Regions from separate parts of the Pseudomonas sp. GB2N2 genome, predicted to be linked through region 3. Evidence: predicted binding sites of a transcription regulator. Region 3 holds the regulator's gene; each other region holds the start of a gene.

The links. Region 3 encodes FliA, which starts transcription of late flagellar genes. Its sites were predicted from a motif close to CTAAAGTTTNNNNNNNNNNNGCCGNTAA; they were not measured.
Region 1: a site for FliA is predicted at 3,755-3,782, ahead of ACYZT4_RS02525 (methyl-accepting chemotaxis protein). Genes of this name have one in related genera too.
Region 2: a site for FliA is predicted at 2,139-2,166, ahead of ACYZT4_RS00440 (methyl-accepting chemotaxis protein). Genes of this name have one in related genera too.

Annotation. Positions count from the first base shown of each region.
Region 1 covers NZ_CM142701.1:565,725-571,722, reverse strand. The annotation lists gene ACYZT4_RS02540 (DMT family transporter) at 1-360, opposite strand, end outside; gene ACYZT4_RS02535 (DMT family transporter) at 360-845, opposite strand; gene ACYZT4_RS02530 (LysR family transcriptional regulator) at 965-1,900, shown strand; gene ACYZT4_RS02525 (methyl-accepting chemotaxis protein) at 2,030-3,712, opposite strand; gene ACYZT4_RS02520 (Na+/H+ antiporter family protein) at 3,840-5,159, opposite strand; partial or broken gene ACYZT4_RS02515 (methyl-accepting chemotaxis protein) at 5,394-5,998, shown strand, end outside.
Region 2 covers NZ_CM142701.1:84,238-90,235, reverse strand. The annotation lists gene ACYZT4_RS00445 (PepSY domain-containing protein) at 61-366, shown strand; gene ACYZT4_RS00440 (methyl-accepting chemotaxis protein) at 391-2,016, opposite strand; gene ACYZT4_RS00435 (transporter) at 2,300-3,322, shown strand; gene ACYZT4_RS00430 (inorganic phosphate transporter) at 3,545-5,158, shown strand; gene ACYZT4_RS00425 (hypothetical protein) at 5,349-5,998, shown strand, end outside.
Region 3 covers NZ_CM142701.1:2,859,176-2,865,173, forward strand. The annotation lists gene ACYZT4_RS13245 (chemotaxis protein CheA) at 1-541, opposite strand, end outside; gene ACYZT4_RS13250 (protein phosphatase CheZ) at 589-1,377, opposite strand; gene ACYZT4_RS13255 (chemotaxis response regulator CheY) at 1,400-1,771, opposite strand; gene fliA (RNA polymerase sigma factor FliA) at 1,939-2,679, opposite strand; gene fleN (flagellar synthesis regulator FleN) at 2,676-3,506, opposite strand; gene flhF (flagellar biosynthesis protein FlhF) at 3,623-4,951, opposite strand; gene flhA (flagellar biosynthesis protein FlhA) at 4,963-5,998, opposite strand, start outside.

The sequences.
Region 1 (5,998 bases), 2.3 Mb from region 3:
GTTGCCCAGCCAGCCGAAGTTATCGATCAGCATCCCCATGCCCAATTGGCCGACGATCACCGCGACCGTCGCCACCGCCGTGCCGACCCGTGGCACCGCACCGACCATGACCATCATGTAAACCACGCCGAACAACGCGCCGCCGAGTTGCCATTTCGGCACGTCCAGCAGCGTCACGGCATGCGCCGGCTCGAAAAACAGGATGAGTAATCCGGTGCTCACGGCGCCCACCACAAACGTCAGCAAACTGCTGCGCAGCACACCGACCGTTTCACCCAAACGCCCATTGATCGCGGCTTGAACACTCAATACCGCACCGGCGGCCACGACCACCGCCAACAAAATAATCAGATTCATCATCAACCCCGCGCAATCAAAACAAGTGCAGCGACAATCAGCAGCAAAGCGAGCCAGCGTTCACCGTTGACCTTTTTCCGAGTGGCGCCGAACCAGCCAAAGTGGTCGATCAACACGCTTTTACCGACCTGCCCGGAGAGAATCGCAATCATCGTCATCGCGATGCCGATCTGGGGCGTGGCCAGGGTCAATACCACCACGTACATCGGCCCGAGGAAGCCGCCGATCAATTGCCAGCGCGGCAACTCGCTCAATGCCGGACCTTGTCGCGGGCCGCTGAACAACAGCAGCAAAAACAGAATCGCCGAGCCGACGCCGAAGATGCTCAAGGTCGCCCACAAGTGCCCGACCTGCACGCCCAGCGGCCCGAGCAAGCCGGCCTCCACGGAAAGGCCCATGCCAGCGAGGATCACCAATGGCAGCAGCAACAGCCGCAAACCGGGGTTGCTCGCCGGAGCGGCGGCGATGTCGATTGAAGAAGATTGCATTGGATTACCTGTGTAATGGAGTACGCGTTGGGTGGCGTGCATTATCGGCTGGCACTGCTTTGCAATAAATGGGAGCATCCTGACAACACTTTTGCGCAACTCGCACAGCAGGATTCGCCATGCACGGCCTCAACGAACTCGGATTCAAGGCGCTTCGACTGTTTGTCGCGGTGCTCGACCACGGCAGTTTTTCCGAAGTCGCCCGCCGCGAAGGCCTCGCGCCCTCTTCAATTTCCCGGCAAATCCAGTTGATGGAACAGGCGTTGAATCAGCAATTGCTTTACCGCCACACGCGCGCGGTGACGCCCACTGAGGCCGGGCGCATGCTCGGCCACCATGCGCGATTGGTGCTGGTACAACTGGAGGAAGCCGAACAAGCCTTGCAGGAACAGCAAAGCGAACCCAGCGGACTGGTGCGGATCAACGCTCCGGTGGTGTTCGGGCAACGGCACCTGACACCTTGGCTCGGTCGGCTGTGCGAGCGTTATCCCAAACTGCAACTGGATATCCAGCAGACCGACAGCTACGTCGATCCGCTGCAGGAAGGCGCCGACCTGCTGTTTCGCATCGGCCCGCTGCACGACTCGAGCATGCAGGCGCGCATTCTGGCGCCCCATCGTTTTCAAGTCGCGGCGAGCCCGGCTTATCTGAAACGCCACGGCACACCGCAACGTCCCGAAGACCTCGCGAACCATCAATGCCTGGCCTACAAGGGCGTCACCGGTCTGCAACGCTGGTTTTTCCGTCAGGAGCAGCAGGACTGGACGCCCTACTCGGTAAGAGGACCGATCACCGGCAACCACGCCGACACCCTGACCCAGGCCGCCGAACAGGGTCTGGGCCTGGTGATGTTTCCGTCATGGCTGATTGGCGAAGCGGTGCGCAGCGGCACGCTGGTGCCGGTGCTGAGGGACTATCAAGTGTCCAACAGCCTCGAACCGCAGCAGATCGCTGTGCTCTGGCCCGGGAGCCGACGGTTATCGGTGAAGGTGCGAACGGTGATTGATTTCTTCGTCGAGTGTTTCGGCGCGGTGCCGTATTGGGATAGACCCTAATACCCGCCACACCACGATTCACTGTGGGAGCGGGCTTGCTCGCGAAAGCGGGGTGTCAGGCGACAGCTGTGTTACCTGAAACACCGCTTTCGCGAGCAAACCCGCTCCCACAGGTTCTGTACCTGAACCTTAAATGCGGAACTGGCCTACCAGGCTGCCCAACCGCTGACCGAGATCCGCCAGGCTGCGCGACGTCTGGGCGCCGAGTTGGGTTTCGTCGGCCACAGTGTCCACGGCCACCGCGATCTGATGCACGCTGCGGTTGATTTCTTCGGCCACGGCGGTCTGCTCTTCGGCGGCGCTGGCGATCTGTGCGTTCATCGAGTTGATGGTGCCGATCAGCTGCGCCATGGTGTCGAGGGACGCGCCTGCCTGGTTGGCCTGCGCAGAGGTGCCGTCGCCCGCCTCGCTGGAACGGCGCATCGCTTCCACCGCCGACTGCGTACCGGCCTGCAGACGGTCGATCATGCCCTGGATTTCCTGGGTGCTGATTTGCGTACGACTGGCCAGCGCCCGAACTTCGTCGGCCACCACCGCAAAGCCACGACCGGCCTCACCAGCCCGGGCGGCTTCAATCGCCGCGTTGAGCGCCAACAGGTTCGTCTGCTCGGCAATCGAACGGATCACCCCGAGCACGCTGACAATCGACGACACGTCCTTTTGCAGGCTGTCGAGTGACACGCCGCTGCTGCGAATATCGTCGACCAACGCATGAATCTTGACGATGCTACCGGCCACCACGCGCTTGGCGGCCTGGCCTTCTTCGTCGGTCTGCTGGGCAGCGACGGCGGCGTTTTGCGCACTCTTCGCCACTTCCTGAGCGGCGGCCGACATTTCGTTGATCGCCGTGGCGACCTGATCGGTCTCATGGCGCTGACGTTCCATGGCCTGATCCGAGCGATGAGCCTGATCGGACACCTGATTCACCAGGCCGGTCAGTTGCGAAGTCATTTCAGTAATCTGGCGCACCAGACCATGGATTTTGTCGACAAAGCGGTTGAACGAGCCCGCAAGCTGGCCGAGTTCGTCCTGGCTGGTGATGCTCAGGCGACGGGTCAGGTCGCCCTCGCCCGCCGCGATGTCATCAAGGTTGGCTTTCATCAGGTTCAGCGGACGCAAAATGGTGTTGGCCAGCAGCATGCCGGCAGCGGCGATCACCAGCAGCACCACGGCGGCGATGCCGACGATGCTCAGCAACACGCCCTCCATGCGGTCCTGGACCTTGGCTTCAACCACCGCCACCTGGGCTTCGATACCGTCGAGGTTGACCGAGGTACCGACCGCCATGTCCCACTTCGGCAGGTACTCGGTGTAGCCGAGTTTCGGCACCAGCACCTGGCTGTTGCCCGGCAATGGCGAGCTGTATTGCAGGTAGTGCGTGCCGTCCCTGGCGACTTTCACCAGGTCGCGGTTGACGTAGACACCGTTCGGATCACGGTTGTCCTTGAAGCTCTGGCCCACGCCTTCGGGGCTGTTGGCCTTGAACAGGCGCACAGTGTTGGAGTCGTAGCCGAAGAAGTAACCTTCCTTGCCGTAGCTGATGCTCGACAGCAATTTGATCACTTGCGCCCGCGCCGCATCATCGCCCGGAGCGGCAGCGTCGTAGAGCGGTTTGATCGCGGTCATGGCCACGGTCACGTAACTTTGCAGCGTGGCCTTGGCATCGCTGAGCAGGCGTTGGCGCGTCTCTTCGACCTCCTTGTGAGCCTGCTCCTGCAGAACGAACAACGTGGTCAAACTGATGATCAGCGCAAAGAGCAACACCGGGAGAACGGCAAGGGACAGGACTTTAGCCTTCAGGCTCAGGCGCATGACGGTTCACTCTTTCGATTTTATTTGGCGTGGTTAAAGGCTTTAACGGCACGCCAACGTAAAACTGTAGGAGTCCGGCTTGCCGGCGATGGCAACGTCACAGGCGCCATCACTGGGAAGGATGGGATCAGAGAACCATCGCGGCCACCCAGCCGAACGCCAGCAGCGGCAGGTTGTAGTGCAGGAAGGTCGGGACCACGGTGTCCCAGATATGGTGATGCTGGCCGTCGATGTTCAGGCCGGACGTCGGGCCGAGGGTCGAATCAGAGGCTGGCGAACCGGTGTCACCCAATGCCCCAGCCGTGCCGACAATGCAGACAATCGCCATCGGGCTGAACCCCAGTTGCACGCACAACGGCACAAAAATCGCCGCCAGAATAGGCACAGTGGAGAACGACGAACCGATGCCGATGGTCACCATCAACCCCACCAGCAACATCAGCAATGCGCCGATGGCCTGACTGTGATCGATCCACGCCGCCGCACTTTCAACCAGCGTTCGCACCTGGCCCGTAGCCTTCAGCACTTCGGCGAACCCTGAAGCGGCGATCATGATGAAGCCGATCATCGCCATCATCTTCATGCCTTCGGTAAACAAATCGTCGGTTTCACGCCACTTGACGATGCCCGACACCGAAAAGATCAGAAACCCGGCCAACGCGCCGATGATCATCGAATCCAGCAGCAACTGAATGATGAACGCTGCCGCAATCGCCAGGCCAGCAACGCCGAGGGTCATCGGGTTATAGGCAACGCTGACCTGTTCGACTTGTTCGATCTTCTCCAGGTCGTAGATACGCTTTTTGCGGTAGCTGAAAAACACCGCGACCAATAATCCGAAGACCATGCCCATCGCCGGAATCGCCATGGCGTGCATGACGTTGATCTGGCTGATGTCTACGCCGGCTTTGCTGACGTTGGCCAGCAAAATCTGGTTGAGGAAGATATTGCCGAAACCAACCGGGAACACCATGTACGGCGTGATCAGGCCAAACGTCATGACGCAGGCGATCAACCGGCGATCCAGTTGCAGCTTCGTCAGCACATATAAAAGCGGCGGCACCAGCAACGGAATGAAGGCGATATGTATCGGCAGGATATTCTGTGAAGCGATGGCCACCACCCACAGCAGACCGATCAGCAACCATTTGACCGAACCGCCACCACTGGCGTGCTGGCGGTCCACCATGGCCAGGGCTTTGTCCGCCAGCGCATGGGCCAGGCCGGACTTGGCGATCGCCACCGCGAAGGCGCCAAGCAAGGCGTAGGACAAGGCCACCGTAGCCCCACCGCCGAGGCCGCTATTAAAGGCTTGCAGCGTCGCGTCGATGCCCAGGCCACCGGTCAAACCGCCCACTAAGGCGCCAATAATCAGCGCAATCACAACGTGCACGCGGGACAGGCTGAGCAGCAGCATGACGCCGACCGCGGCAATTACAGCATTAATCATTGTTACCTCAAGGCAAGCGAAAAGAGTCCGGCCGGCAATCTGCGAAGAGATACCAGCGGATCAGGGAATGGGTTTTATTAGAGGGCGCGCACTTTGAATGAAGCAGCGACAAGCTGCAAGCCTCAAGCTGTAAGCGTTTTCGCGGTGGCTTGCAGCTTTCAGCTCAAGAACGCTTCTTTCGGGCCGTTATAGTGCAAAGTCTCAGATATAAATCGAATAAAGGACGTCTCCATGTCGCTCAGACAACTTTCCATCCAATGGAAAATCACCCTGCTGGCCGGGCTGTGCCTGGCGGGTGTCGTGACCTTGCTGGTAGGTCTTTCGCTGTATCGCATGGAGCACAGCTCCGCGCTGGTGAAAGCCTCGAGCATGGAGATGCTCAACGAAGCCGCCCAGGCGCGCATCGAATCCCAGGGCGAGAACCAGGCGCTGGTGATTCGCCAGCAGTTCATGGACGCCTATCAATATGGCCATGGCTTTTCGCGTCAGGTGCTGTTCCTGCGCGATCAGGCGGAAAAGCGCTTTCTCGACGCCTTCGACCTGCGTGAAGACCTGACGCGTCAGGTGAAATCAGCGCTGCAAGCCAACCCGGAATTGCTCGGCCTGTCGCTGGTGTTCGAACCCAATGCGCTGGATGGCAAGGACGAACTGTTCGCCGGCCAGGCGGAGCTGGGCAGTAACGACAAGGGCCGTTTCGCCCTGTACTGGTCGCAACCCACTCCCGGCAAAGTGACGTCGATGGCGCTGCCCGAAAGCGACATGGCCGACACCAGCGCCGGCCCCAGCGGCGAGGCTGCCAACGCCTGGTTCACTTGCCCGCGCACCTCGCTCAAGCC
Region 2 (5,998 bases), 2.8 Mb from region 3:
GTTAAGTTGCCGCGACTAAGTTGCCCTCGCTAAACCTCACTTCATCAAGGAATGAACAGCATGAAAACACTGACTGCTTTTTTCGCCGCTTCCAGCCTGACCTTCATTGCCAGCATGGCCCAGGCGAGTGAAGACGATGTTCTGCTGCACCAGATTCCCCAACTGATAAAGGAAGGCAAGATCAAGCCGCTCGAAGAGTTGAACCTGATCGCGTTGAAGGCGCACCCAGGTTCAAGAATTGCCAAGACTCAACTGGAACATCGCCTCAACGGCTATATCTATGAAGTCGACTTGATCGACTCGAACAAAGTCGAGAAGAACGTGGACCTGTTAGCCGCCACCGGCGAAATCCTGAGCATCAAATAAGGCCACCAATGCACCCTCACGGCATCAGGCGCTGAGGCGGGCCGTCACTTCGTTCAACTGCCCCGATAACCCGTGCAGGTTGTGGCTGGCCGCTTCGGTGCGTTGCACGTTGTCGAGGTTGGTACTGGCGATGCTGGTGATCTCGGTGAGGTTGCGCGAGATGTCTTCGGCGACCGAGGTCTGCTCTTCGGCAGCGGTGGCGATCTGGCGGTTCATGTCGCGGATGGATTCCACGGCATGGGTGATGCGCTCCAGCATCGCGCCGGCTTCAGTGACTTGCTGCACGCTTTCTTCGCTGCGCGACTGTCCGCTTTCAATCGCTTGGGCAGCGTCCACCGCACCGGTTTGCACGGTCTGAATGATCTGGTTGATCTCGATGATCGACGCCGCCGTGCGCTGGGCCAGGCTGCGCACTTCATCGGCCACCACGGCAAAACCGCGCCCCGCTTCACCGGCACGCGCGGCTTCGATCGCCGCGTTGAGCGCCAGCAGGTTGGTCTGTTCGGCGATGCCGCGAATCACTTCCAGCACCTTGCCGATGCGGCCGCTGTCGGTTTCCAGTTGGCGAATGACCATCGCGGTGTTGGCGATTTCGCTGCGCATCCGGGTGATGGTGTGAATGGTGCCCTGCATGACTTTCTCGCCTTGCTGGGCGGACTGGTCGGCGTCGTCCGCCGCACGGGCGGCGTCGGCAGCGTGACGCGCGACTTCCTGCGCGGTGGCGGACATTTCATTCATCGCCGTGGCCACCTGATCGGTGCGGTTGAACTGTTCGTTAGTGCCACAGGCCATCAGGCTGGCAATCGCCTGCAGTTCACCGCTGGCGCTGTCCAGGTCCTTGGCGCTGATTTGCAAACGAGTGAAGGTGTCGGCGAGGAAATCGCGCAGCGTATTAGCCGCGGTCGCCAGTTTGCCCAACTCATCCTGGCGGGTGCTGGCCACACGTTCGGCAAACTTGCCTTGGCTGAGTTGCGCCACGTAGTCGATCAGTTTGCGGATCGGTTCCACCAGGTTGCGGTTGATCAGCCACAGGCTCAACAACCCGATCAGCAGACCGGATGCGAGCATCACGATGATCCCCAGCCACACCGTGCGATCGGCACTGGCGCTGATCACCTTCGACTGCTCGGCGCCCTGCTTGCGTAACTGGCTGACCAGTTCACTCATTTGATCGCTGGTCGCCCGGTCCACGCCCTTGACCGCGGTGTCGCCCGCAGTCGGGTCGGCACCGGCCGCCACGTAAGCATCTCGGCCCTTCTGGTACGCCGAGCCTAACTGGCGATGTTCGTCACGCAGGCGTTCGATGCGGGTCCTGAGTTCTGGCTCGATGCCTTTCTGCGCGGCCAATTCGCCGAGGATGCCCTGCACGTCGCGCTGACGGTCTTCGAATTGTTTCCAGTATTTATCCAGATCCGCCGGTTGCTTGCCACGCAGCAGTACGTTTTTCCATTCCTGAACCTGCACCTTGAATTGCAGATTGGCTTCATCGATCAATTGCGAAGTGTGCAGTGGGCCATCAATGAGATTCGCGTAGCTCTGAACGCCATTCGACAGAAAGTGAAAGCAAGCCAGCGCGATCAACAGCATCGCAAAAAGACTACCGCTCAGCAGGGCGAGAATTTGCGCTCTCAGGGACTTTTGCAAAAACATCGGGAAGTACTCATGACAGGAATGAGGCACGTCTTGGGCAAGGCGTGAAAGTGGTCCGGACATCCCTGTCAGCAGCATCGAACTCGTGCATTTGTAAGAGCCTGCGTTCTGGCTCCTACGGGAGATCGGCGTGTCAGGTCCGTTCTTGAGCGGTTCCGACCGCCGGTAGAAGGCACATGGCCAGCGCCACGAAGCCGTCACAAAACTGTCAAGATACCTTGCGATGATGCGGCTCAAGTGAACCTGTGAAACCCGCGACAGGCGCCTCCCCTTGCGAGCCCTCATGAACCACAGCATCGACATCAGCCATCGCGATCCGGACCTGTTCGGCCTGCTGTACGGTTTCAGTTTTCGCCCTGGCGAACGCGGCCGGGAAATCGATTCGGCCATGGCGCTGCGCTGCCTGCAACAGCCGGACGACAGCGACGAGTTTTTGTGGCTGCACCTCAACCTCGCCCACGCCGCGTGCGAGCGCTGGATGAAAAGTCATCTGGAATTGCCCGACGAGTTTTTCGAAGCCTTACATGAAGGGTCGCGTTCGACGCGCATCGAGCATGTGGATTCGGCGTTGCTGGCGGTGGTCAACGATGTGGTGTTCAACCTCAGCAGCATGGTCTCGTCGGATGTTTCGACGCTGTGGGTGTGCGCCCGCAGCCGGCTGATCATCAGCGCGCGCCTGCAACCGCTGCACTCGGTGGACAAGTTACGTTCGTCGGTAAAGGCCGGCGAACGCTTTCGCTCGCCATTGGAATTGCTCGTGCATTTGCTGCGTGATCAGGGTGAAGTGCTGACGCAGATCGTGCGCAAGACCAGCCAGAGCGTCGATCAGATCGAAGATGAATTGCTCTCCTCGCGTCTGTCGACCAACCGCGCAGAACTCGGCGCCAACCGTCGCGTACTGGTGCGCCTGCAACGGCTGCTGGCGCTGGAGCCGGGTTCGTTGTTGCGCCTGCTCAACCGTCCGCCGCAATGGCTGCAAAAGGAAGACGTGAAGGAACTGCGCAAATCCACCGAGGAGTTTGCGCTGATCATCAACGACCTCACGGCGCTGGGTGAGCGGATCAAGCTGTTGCAGGAAGAGATTGCCGCCAACCTCAATGAACAGAGCAACCGCACGCTGTTTACCCTGACGGTGGTGACGGTGCTCGCGTTGCCGATCAACATCATTGCCGGTTTTTTCGGGATGAACGTGGGCGGTGTGCCGCTCTCTCAGGACCCGGAGGGGTTCTGGATTCTGGTGGCATTGGTCGCGACGTTTACCGTGATTGCCGGGCGCTGGGCGTTCCGCAAGCGCCAGGATCTGTAGGAGCGAACTCGCTCGGGAAAAAAATCTGAGCGCGACGCAGGGCATCTGGCTGTACGCGTCATCGTTAACGACCTTCGCGAGCAAGCTCGCTCCTACAGGGGATCGCGTTGGATTCAGATCGACGGAACAGCAATCACCGCAAACACTGACCCAACGCAGCCTCTCTGTAACATTTAGCAACGACTATGACTGACACTCCTTCCCGCCACAGGATTGTCCGTCATGGCTACTCCTTCCTACACCGCCGCCCAGGCGCCCGCCAACAGCGCGAGGCCGCATTTCGACAAAAAACCCGGCCTGCTCACACTGGTGATTTTCTTCGGTGTTTTGGCCAGCGGTTTGCTGTTCACCGCCTACAGCCTGATGCACGACATGAAAGAACTCGGCACGGTGGTCACCACCTGGACGCCGTTTCTGTTGCTGGGCGTGGCGCTGCTGATCGCGCTGGGTTTCGAGTTCGTCAACGGTTTCCACGATACCGCCAACGCGGTGGCCACGGTGATTTACACCAATTCGATGCCGCCGAATTTCGCGGTGGCCTGGTCCGGGTTCTTCAACTTCCTCGGCGTGCTGCTCTCGAGCGGCGCGGTGGCGTTCGGCATCATCGCTTTGCTGCCGGTGGAGCTGATTCTGCAAGTCGGATCGTCCGCCGGTTTCGCCATGATTTTTGCCCTGCTGATTGCGGCGATCCTGTGGAACCTCGGCACCTGGTGGCTGGGTTTGCCGGCGTCGTCGTCGCACACGTTGATCGGTTCGATCATCGGCGTCGGCGTGGCCAATGCCCTGATGCACGGTCGCGATGGCACCAGCGGCGTGGACTGGGCGCAGGCGACCAAGATCGGTTATGCGCTGCTGCTCTCGCCGCTGGTCGGCTTTGGGTTTGCCGCGCTGTTGCTGCTGGCCTTGCGCGCCTTCGTCAAGAATCGCGCGTTGTACAAGGCACCGGAAGGCAACACGCCGCCACCGTGGTGGATTCGCGGCATGTTGATCGTGACCTGCACCGGCGTGTCGTTTGCCCACGGTTCCAACGATGGCCAGAAAGGCATGGGCCTGATCATGCTGATCCTGGTGGGCACTCTGCCGATGGCCTACGCGCTGAACCGCACGATGCCGGCGGATCAAGCCTTGCAGTTTGCCGCCGTGGCCGAAGTCACCCAGCAGGCGCTGGCAAAAAATTCGCCGCTGCCGGCGCCTGCCGATCCGCGTCCGGTGCTGTCGGAATATGTGCGCAGCAAGGAAGCCACGCCGCAACTGGTGCCGGCCCTCGCCGCGCTGGCTGGCAGCATCGGCAACGAAGTGAAGGGTTACGGCTCGCTGTCGAAAGTCCCGGCCGAAGCCGTGGGCAACGTGCGTAACGACATGTACCTGACCAGCGAAACCATTCGCCTGATGGACAAGAACAAGGTCGGCAATTTCGACGCTGACACCAGCAGCAAGCTGCAACTGTTCAAGCAGCAGATCGACAACTCGACGCGGTTTATTCCGCTGTGGGTGAAGATCGCGGTGGCGATTGCCCTGGGCCTCGGCACCATGGTCGGCTGGAAACGCATTGTGATGACGGTCGGTGAGAAAATCGGCAAGACCCACCTGACGTACGCGCAGGGCGCCTCGGCGGAAACCGTGGCCATGCTGACCATCGGTGCGGCAGACATGTTCGGGCTGCCAGTGTCGACCACCCATGTGCTGTCGTCGGGCGTGGCCGGGACCATGGTCGCCAACGGCGGCGGCTTGCAGATGAAGACCATCCGCAACCTGCTGATGGCCTGGGTGCTGACCTTGCCGGCGGCGATTCTGTTGTCGGGCAGCCTGTACTGGCTGTTCACCCAGATTTTCTAGCCCCAACCCCCGCCCCCTGTAGGAGCGAGCCTGCTCGCTCCTACAGGGGGATTTTTTTGCCTGCGAGAAAGCATTTCGTCGCAAATTCAGGGGATTGCACTTTTATTGATCCACCGCCCGCCTGATTGCACTTCAGTTTGCTAACGTGTGGCCGACTCTTAAGAGACTCGATGCATTCAGGAGTGGAATCGTGAATCTGTACATCAATCAGCTTCAACAGAAAGCTGACTTCAAAGAAGCCATCTACGCCGGCGACATCTTCCTGAACACCCAACTGCGCGCCGCCAAAGAGCTGTGTGCGTTTGCTCAGGAAAGCATCACCGCCGCCTTTGACGGCGAGACCCGTCACCAGGCCCTGCACACGCTGATGCCGGTGGAAGAATTCGTGGTTCTGGTGACACGCCTCAAGGGCCAGTTCACCAACAGTCAACGCGCCAAGGACCTGATCCTGTCGTTCATCGACGAGATCGGCGTCGACCCGCGTGAATACATTTTCGACGTGCCGCGCATTCGCGTGGTGCCGAACTATGACTACCTGCACGCCGGTGTCAGCTATGCCTACAAACCGCATCGCGACACCTGGTACGGCAGCGTCGATTGCCAGATCAACACCTGGATGCCGGTGCACACCATCCGCCCCGACCAGACCATGATGATCAACGCCGGCTACTTTGATGTGCCGGTGAAGAACACCTCCAGCGAATGGAGCCTCAACGACTGGATCAGCAACCAGCGGCACAAGGCCAAGGACAACCTCAAGGAGGAAGTCCGCGTGCACCCGGTGCCGATGGAAGCGATCAACAGCGCGTCCGAAGTGCGCATTGCCGGCAACACCGGCGA
Region 3 (5,998 bases):
TGACTGGAGCAGCCACTGGCGCCTCGGCCTGAGCCTTGACGGCGTTCAGCGAGTCCAGCAGTTGTTCAAATTCGTTATCGGTAATGTCGCCCGATTCGGCTTCGGCAGCCGGTTGTTCCAGCTCAGCCACAGGCGCGGCTTGATCGGCGGATTGCGGCTCGGCCAGACGGGCCAGCGCCGCGAGCAATTCAGGTGTAGCAGGCGTGATCGGGCTGCGTTCGCGGACTTCAGTGAACATGCTGTTCACCGCGTCCAGCGCTTCGAGAACCACGTCCATCAGTTCCGAGTCGACGCGACGCTCACCCTTGCGCAGGATGTCGAACACGTTCTCGGCGATGTGACAGCACTCCACCAGCTCGTTGAGCTGGAGGAAGCCGGCGCCCCCTTTTACAGTGTGAAAACCGCGAAAAATTGCATTGAGCAAATCCGCATCATCCGGTCGGCTTTCTAGCTCGACCAGCTGTTCGGACAGTTGCTCTAGAATCTCGCCGGCCTCAACCAGAAAATCCTGAAGGATTTCTTCATCGGCGCCGAAGCTCATTAAGGGGGTGCTCCTAACAGGTCTAAAAACCTAAAATACCTAAAATTCTAAAACCCTAGGCTGGATAGCAAATCGTCCACATCGTCCTGACCGGACACAACGTCTTCTCTTTTATCGGCATGAATCTGCGGACCTTCACCCTGAGAGAGATGTTTTTGCGGATCTTTTTCTGCAAGCATCGCGTCACGGTCATGTTCGATGCCCGCGAAGCGGTCCACCTGGCTGGCCATGAGTACGAGCTTGAGCAAGTTGCTTTCCACTTCGGTGACCAGTTGGGTCACACGCTTGATCACTTGACCGGTGAGGTCCTGATAATCCTGGGCGAGCAGGATGTCGTTGAGGTTGCTCGACACGGCGCGACCGTCTTCGCTGCTGCGCAGTAGAAAACCGTCGACTCGCCGGGCCAGTTCGCGGAACTCCTCAGCCCCGACTTCGCGACGCATGAACCGTCCCCAGTCGGTGCTCAATGCCTGGGCTTCATCACTCAGGCGGTTGACCAGCGGCGTGGCGTTTTCCACCAGGTCCATGGTGCGGTTGGCCGCGGCCTCAGTCAGCTTGACCACATACCCCAGACGCTCGGTGGCGTCGGTGATCTGGGACACTTCCTCGGCTTGCGGCATGTTCGGGTCAATCTGGAAATTGACGATCGCGCTATGCAACTCACGGGTGAGTTTGCCAACTTCCTGATACAGGCCGCGGTCACGGGTCTGGTTGAGCTCATGGATCAGTTGCACAGCGTCGCCGAACTTGCCTTTTTCGAGGCTCTCAACCAGTTCGACCGCGTGTTTTTTCAGGGTCGATTCAAAATCGCCCTGTGAAGATTCTTTGTGGTCCATAGCTCCCCCGTGGCGCAACTTCTCAACCGATGCGTTCGAAAATCTTCTCGATTTTGTCTTTCAACGCCTGGGCCGTGAAGGGTTTGACCACATAGCCGTTAACACCGGCCTGGGCCGCTTCGATGATCTGCTCGCGCTTGGCTTCAGCGGTGACCATCAGCACTGGCAAGTGCTTGAGCTTTTCATCGGCGCGCACGTGGCGCAGCAGGTCGATACCGGTCATGCCGGGCATGTTCCAGTCCGTTACCAGAAAGTCGATGCTGCCGCTGTTGAGCACCGGAATGGCAGTAGTGCCATCGTCGGCCTCGACCGTGTTGGTGAACCCAAGGTCACGCAACAGGTTTTTTATGATCCGCCGCATCGTTGAGAAGTCATCAACGATGAGGATTTTCATGTTCTTGTCCAATTCGACCTCCAAGCAGTCTTAAACGCGCCCAGCACCTGGACGCGCCATTTCAATCAATCCGGCAAAGCATTCGATGACTGTCTGGAGCACAACAGATCGAGACCGGCGCAGTTCAACACCACACCAGCCTCGTTCGCAGTGTCCCCACACTGCCTTCAGCGCGCTCGCCACTCCCCCAAACGCCCCCGCAAACGGGCCGCGCACTGGCTGTGTAACTGGCTGACCCGAGATTCGCTGACCCCCAGGACTTCACCGATTTCCTTGAGATTCAGCTCTTCGTCGTAGTACAGCGCCAACACCAGTCGCTCACGCTCCGGCAAATTGGCAATCGCGTCCGCCAGCGCCGCCTGGAAGCGTTCATCTTCCAGATCGCGTGACGGCTCGAGATGAGCACTTGCGCCATCCTCGTGCAGCCCTTCGTGTTCGCCGTCCTGCAACAGATCGTCGAAACTGAATAACCGGCTGCCCAGGGTGTCGTTCAAGATCCCGTAGTAATCGTCGAGACTCAATTGGAGTTCGGCCGCAACCTCGTGATCTTTAGCGTCACGACCGGTTTTTGCTTCAATCGAGCGAATAGCGTCGCTGACCATGCGGGTATTGCGGTGGACCGAACGTGGCGCCCAGTCCCCCTTGCGAACTTCATCGAGCATCGCGCCGCGGATTCGTATGCCCGCGTACGTCTCGAAACTCGCGCCTTTGCTGGCGTCATATTTGGTCGACACTTCAAGCAGGCCGATCATCCCGGCCTGGATCAGGTCTTCGACCTGGACACTGGCCGGCAGTCGCGCCAGCAAGTGATAGGCAATGCGTTTGACCAATGGCGCGTAACGCTCGATCAGCTCGTACTGCGCGTCACGTGCCGACTTCTTGTAGAGGTTGTAACCGCTGGATGTCATAGCACGGGCCCTGCCGTTTGTTGCACGAGGCGCTCGACGAAAAACTCCAGGTGCCCGCGCGGGTTGGCGGGCAGCGGCCAGGTATCGACCTTTTGTGCGATGGCCTTGAACGCCAGGGAGCACTTGGAACGCGGGAAAGCTTCATAGACTGCGCGCTGCTTTTGAACCGCCTTGCGCACGCTTTCGTCGTAAGGCACCGCGCCGACATATTGCAGGGCGACGTCCAGGAAGCGGTCCGTGACCTTAGTCAACTTGGCGAACAGGTTGCGGCCTTCCTGCGGGCTCTGGGCCATGTTGGCCAGGACGCGGAAGCGGTTCATGCCGTAGTCGCGGTTCAGCAGTTTGATCAGTGCGTAGGCGTCAGTGATCGAAGTCGGCTCGTCGCAGACCACCAGCAGGACTTCCTGCGCGGCGCGAACAAAACTGACTACCGAGTCACCGATACCTGCAGCGGTGTCGATCACCAGCACGTCGAGGTTGTCGCCGATATCGCTGAATGCCTGGATCAGACCGGCGTGCTGCGCCGGGCTCAAATGCACCATGCTCTGGGTGCCTGATGCGGCCGGGACGATGCGGATGCCGCCGGGGCCCTGCAACAGGACGTCGCGCAGCTCACAGCGGCCTTCGATCACGTCGGCCAGGGTACGTTTTGGTGTCAGTCCCAGCAGAACGTCAACGTTCGCCAGTCCCAGATCGGCGTCCAACAGCATGACGCGTCGGCCGAGCTCAGCCAGAGCCAGGGACAAGTTCACTGACACGTTAGTCTTGCCGACGCCACCTTTGCCGCCGGTCACCGCGATCACCTGTACGGGATGCATGCTGCCCATGTTATTTCTTTACCTTGTCTTGCATAGACGGAGGCCACATTACTGGCTGCGCGTTCTCAACCGGAACAATGCATGGCAGACCATCGATGTAGGTACAAAAACTTTTCATTGATACCTCAGCCGACCTGCTTGGTCGGGCTGTGGTAAATATCAGCGAACATGTCAGCCATGGCTTCTTCGCTGGGTTCTTCCTGCATTTGCACGCTGACGGCGCGACTGACCAACTGATGCCGACGCGGCAGATGCAAATCATCCGGAATCCGCGGTCCATCGGTCAGGTAAGCCACCGGCAACTCATGACTGATTGCCAGGCTCAACACTTCGCCCAGACTTGCCGTTTCATCCAGTTTAGTCAGGATGCAGCCAGCGAGCCCGCAGCGCTTGTAACTGTGATAAGCGGCCGTTAGAACCTGTTTCTGGCTGGTGGTTGCGAGAACCAGGTAATTTTTTGATTTGATGCCACGACCGGCCAGGCTTTCGAGCTGCATGCGCAGCGCCGGATCGCTGGCCTGCAGGCCCGCGGTATCGATCAGCACCACGCGTTTGCGCAGCAACGGCTCCAGCGCCTGGACCAGGGACTGGCCCGGATCGACGTGGGTCACCGACACGTTAAGGATTCGACCCAAAGTCTTGAGCTGTTCCTGGGCACCGATGCGGTAGCTGTCCATGCTCACCAGCGCGATGTTCTGCGCGCCGTACTTGAGCACGTAACGGGCTGCGAGCTTGGCCAGCGTGGTGGTCTTGCCCATGCCGGCAGGGCCGACCATGGCGATCACACCACCCTCTTCCAGCGGCTCGACTTCCGGTGTGGCAATCATCCGCGCCAGATGCGCCAGCAGCATGCGCCAGGCCTGACGGGGTTCGTCGATATCGGTGATCAGCTCCAGCAGATCGCGGGACAACGGGCCGGACAAACCGATGCGCTGCAGACGGCGCCACAGGTTGGCCTGAGCCGGACGGCTGCCTTGCAGCTGATTCCAGGCCAGCGAGCCGAGTTGCACTTCCATCAGTTCACGCAGGCTGTTGAGTTCGAAACGCATCGAGTCGAATGCACGCGGGTCAACACCGCCCGAGGCAGGCGCAGGGGCCGGTGCGGCGCGACGAGGCTCAGCGTAAGTCGGTTCGATCAGCGGCTCGGCGGCGGTCAGTGGCAGGCCGGCGAACAACTGGCGATTGGTGCTCTTGTCGCTCTCGCCTTCACTGCGCAGGCTCAATTCGGCCTGGGCGGTCACGATCCGCGACTGGGTCTTGCGCAGCTCATCCTCGAGTTCCATGTTCGGAACACGCGGGGCCAGCGCCGACAATTTGTAATCGAGCGCAGCCGTCAGCTCGACACCACCGGCGATCCGGCGGTTGCCAATGATGGCGGCATCAGCGCCCAGCTCATCACGAACCAGTTTCATGGCCTGACGCATATCGGCGGCGAAAAAACGCTTAACTTGCATAAACCACTACCTCAGCCGTTGGGCCCTACTGTCGCAACGATGGTCACTTGCTTGTTGTCAGGAATTTCCTGATAAGCCAACACATGCAAACCCGGGACTGCCAGTCGGCCAAATCGCGACAACATGGCGCGAACCGGGCCGGCCACCAGCAGAATCACCGGTTGACCTTGCATTTCCTGACGCTGCGCCGCTTCGATCAACGAGCGCTGCAGCTTCTCTGCCATGCTTGGCTCCAGCAGAACGCCCTCTTCCGAGCCTTGTCCTGCCTTCTGAAGACTATTGAGCAATATCTGTTCCAACCTTGGCTCCAGGGTGATAACGGGTAGCTCAGAGTCAGTGCCTACAATGCTTTGGACGATTGCGCGGGATACGCCGACGCGCACCGCGGCCACCAGCGCGGCAGTATCTTGACTCTTGGCGGCATTGTTGGCGATGGCCTCGGCGATGCTGCGAATGTCGCGAACGGGCACCTGCTCGGCCAGCAACGCTTGCAGAACCTTGAGCAGCTGCGACAACGAGACCACGCCCGGCACCAACTCTTCCGCCAGTTTTGGCGAGCTTTTGGCCAGCAATTGCATGAGTTGCTGCACTTCCTCGTGGCCGATCAGCTCACTGGAATGCTTGTACAGAATCTGGTTCAAGTGGGTAGCCACTACCGTACTGGCATCGACCACGGTGTAACCGAGGGATTGCGCCTGGGCACGCTGGCTGATTTCGATCCAGACCGCCTCCAGCCCAAAAGCCGGATCTTTGGCGGTTATGCCATTAAGCGAACCGTAGACCTGACCGGGGTTGATCGCCAGCTCGCGGTCCGGGTAAATCTCCGCTTCCGCGAGGATAACGCCCATCAAGGTCAGACGGTAAGCGCTCGGCGCGAGGTCGAGGTTGTCACGGATATGCACAGTCGGCATCAGGAAGCCCAAGTCCTGGGACAGCTTCTTGCGCACGCCCTTGATCCGCGCCAGCAGCTGACCACCCTGATTGCGGTCCACTAGTGGGATCAGACGATAGCCGACTTCGAGGCCGATCATGTCGATCGGGGTCACG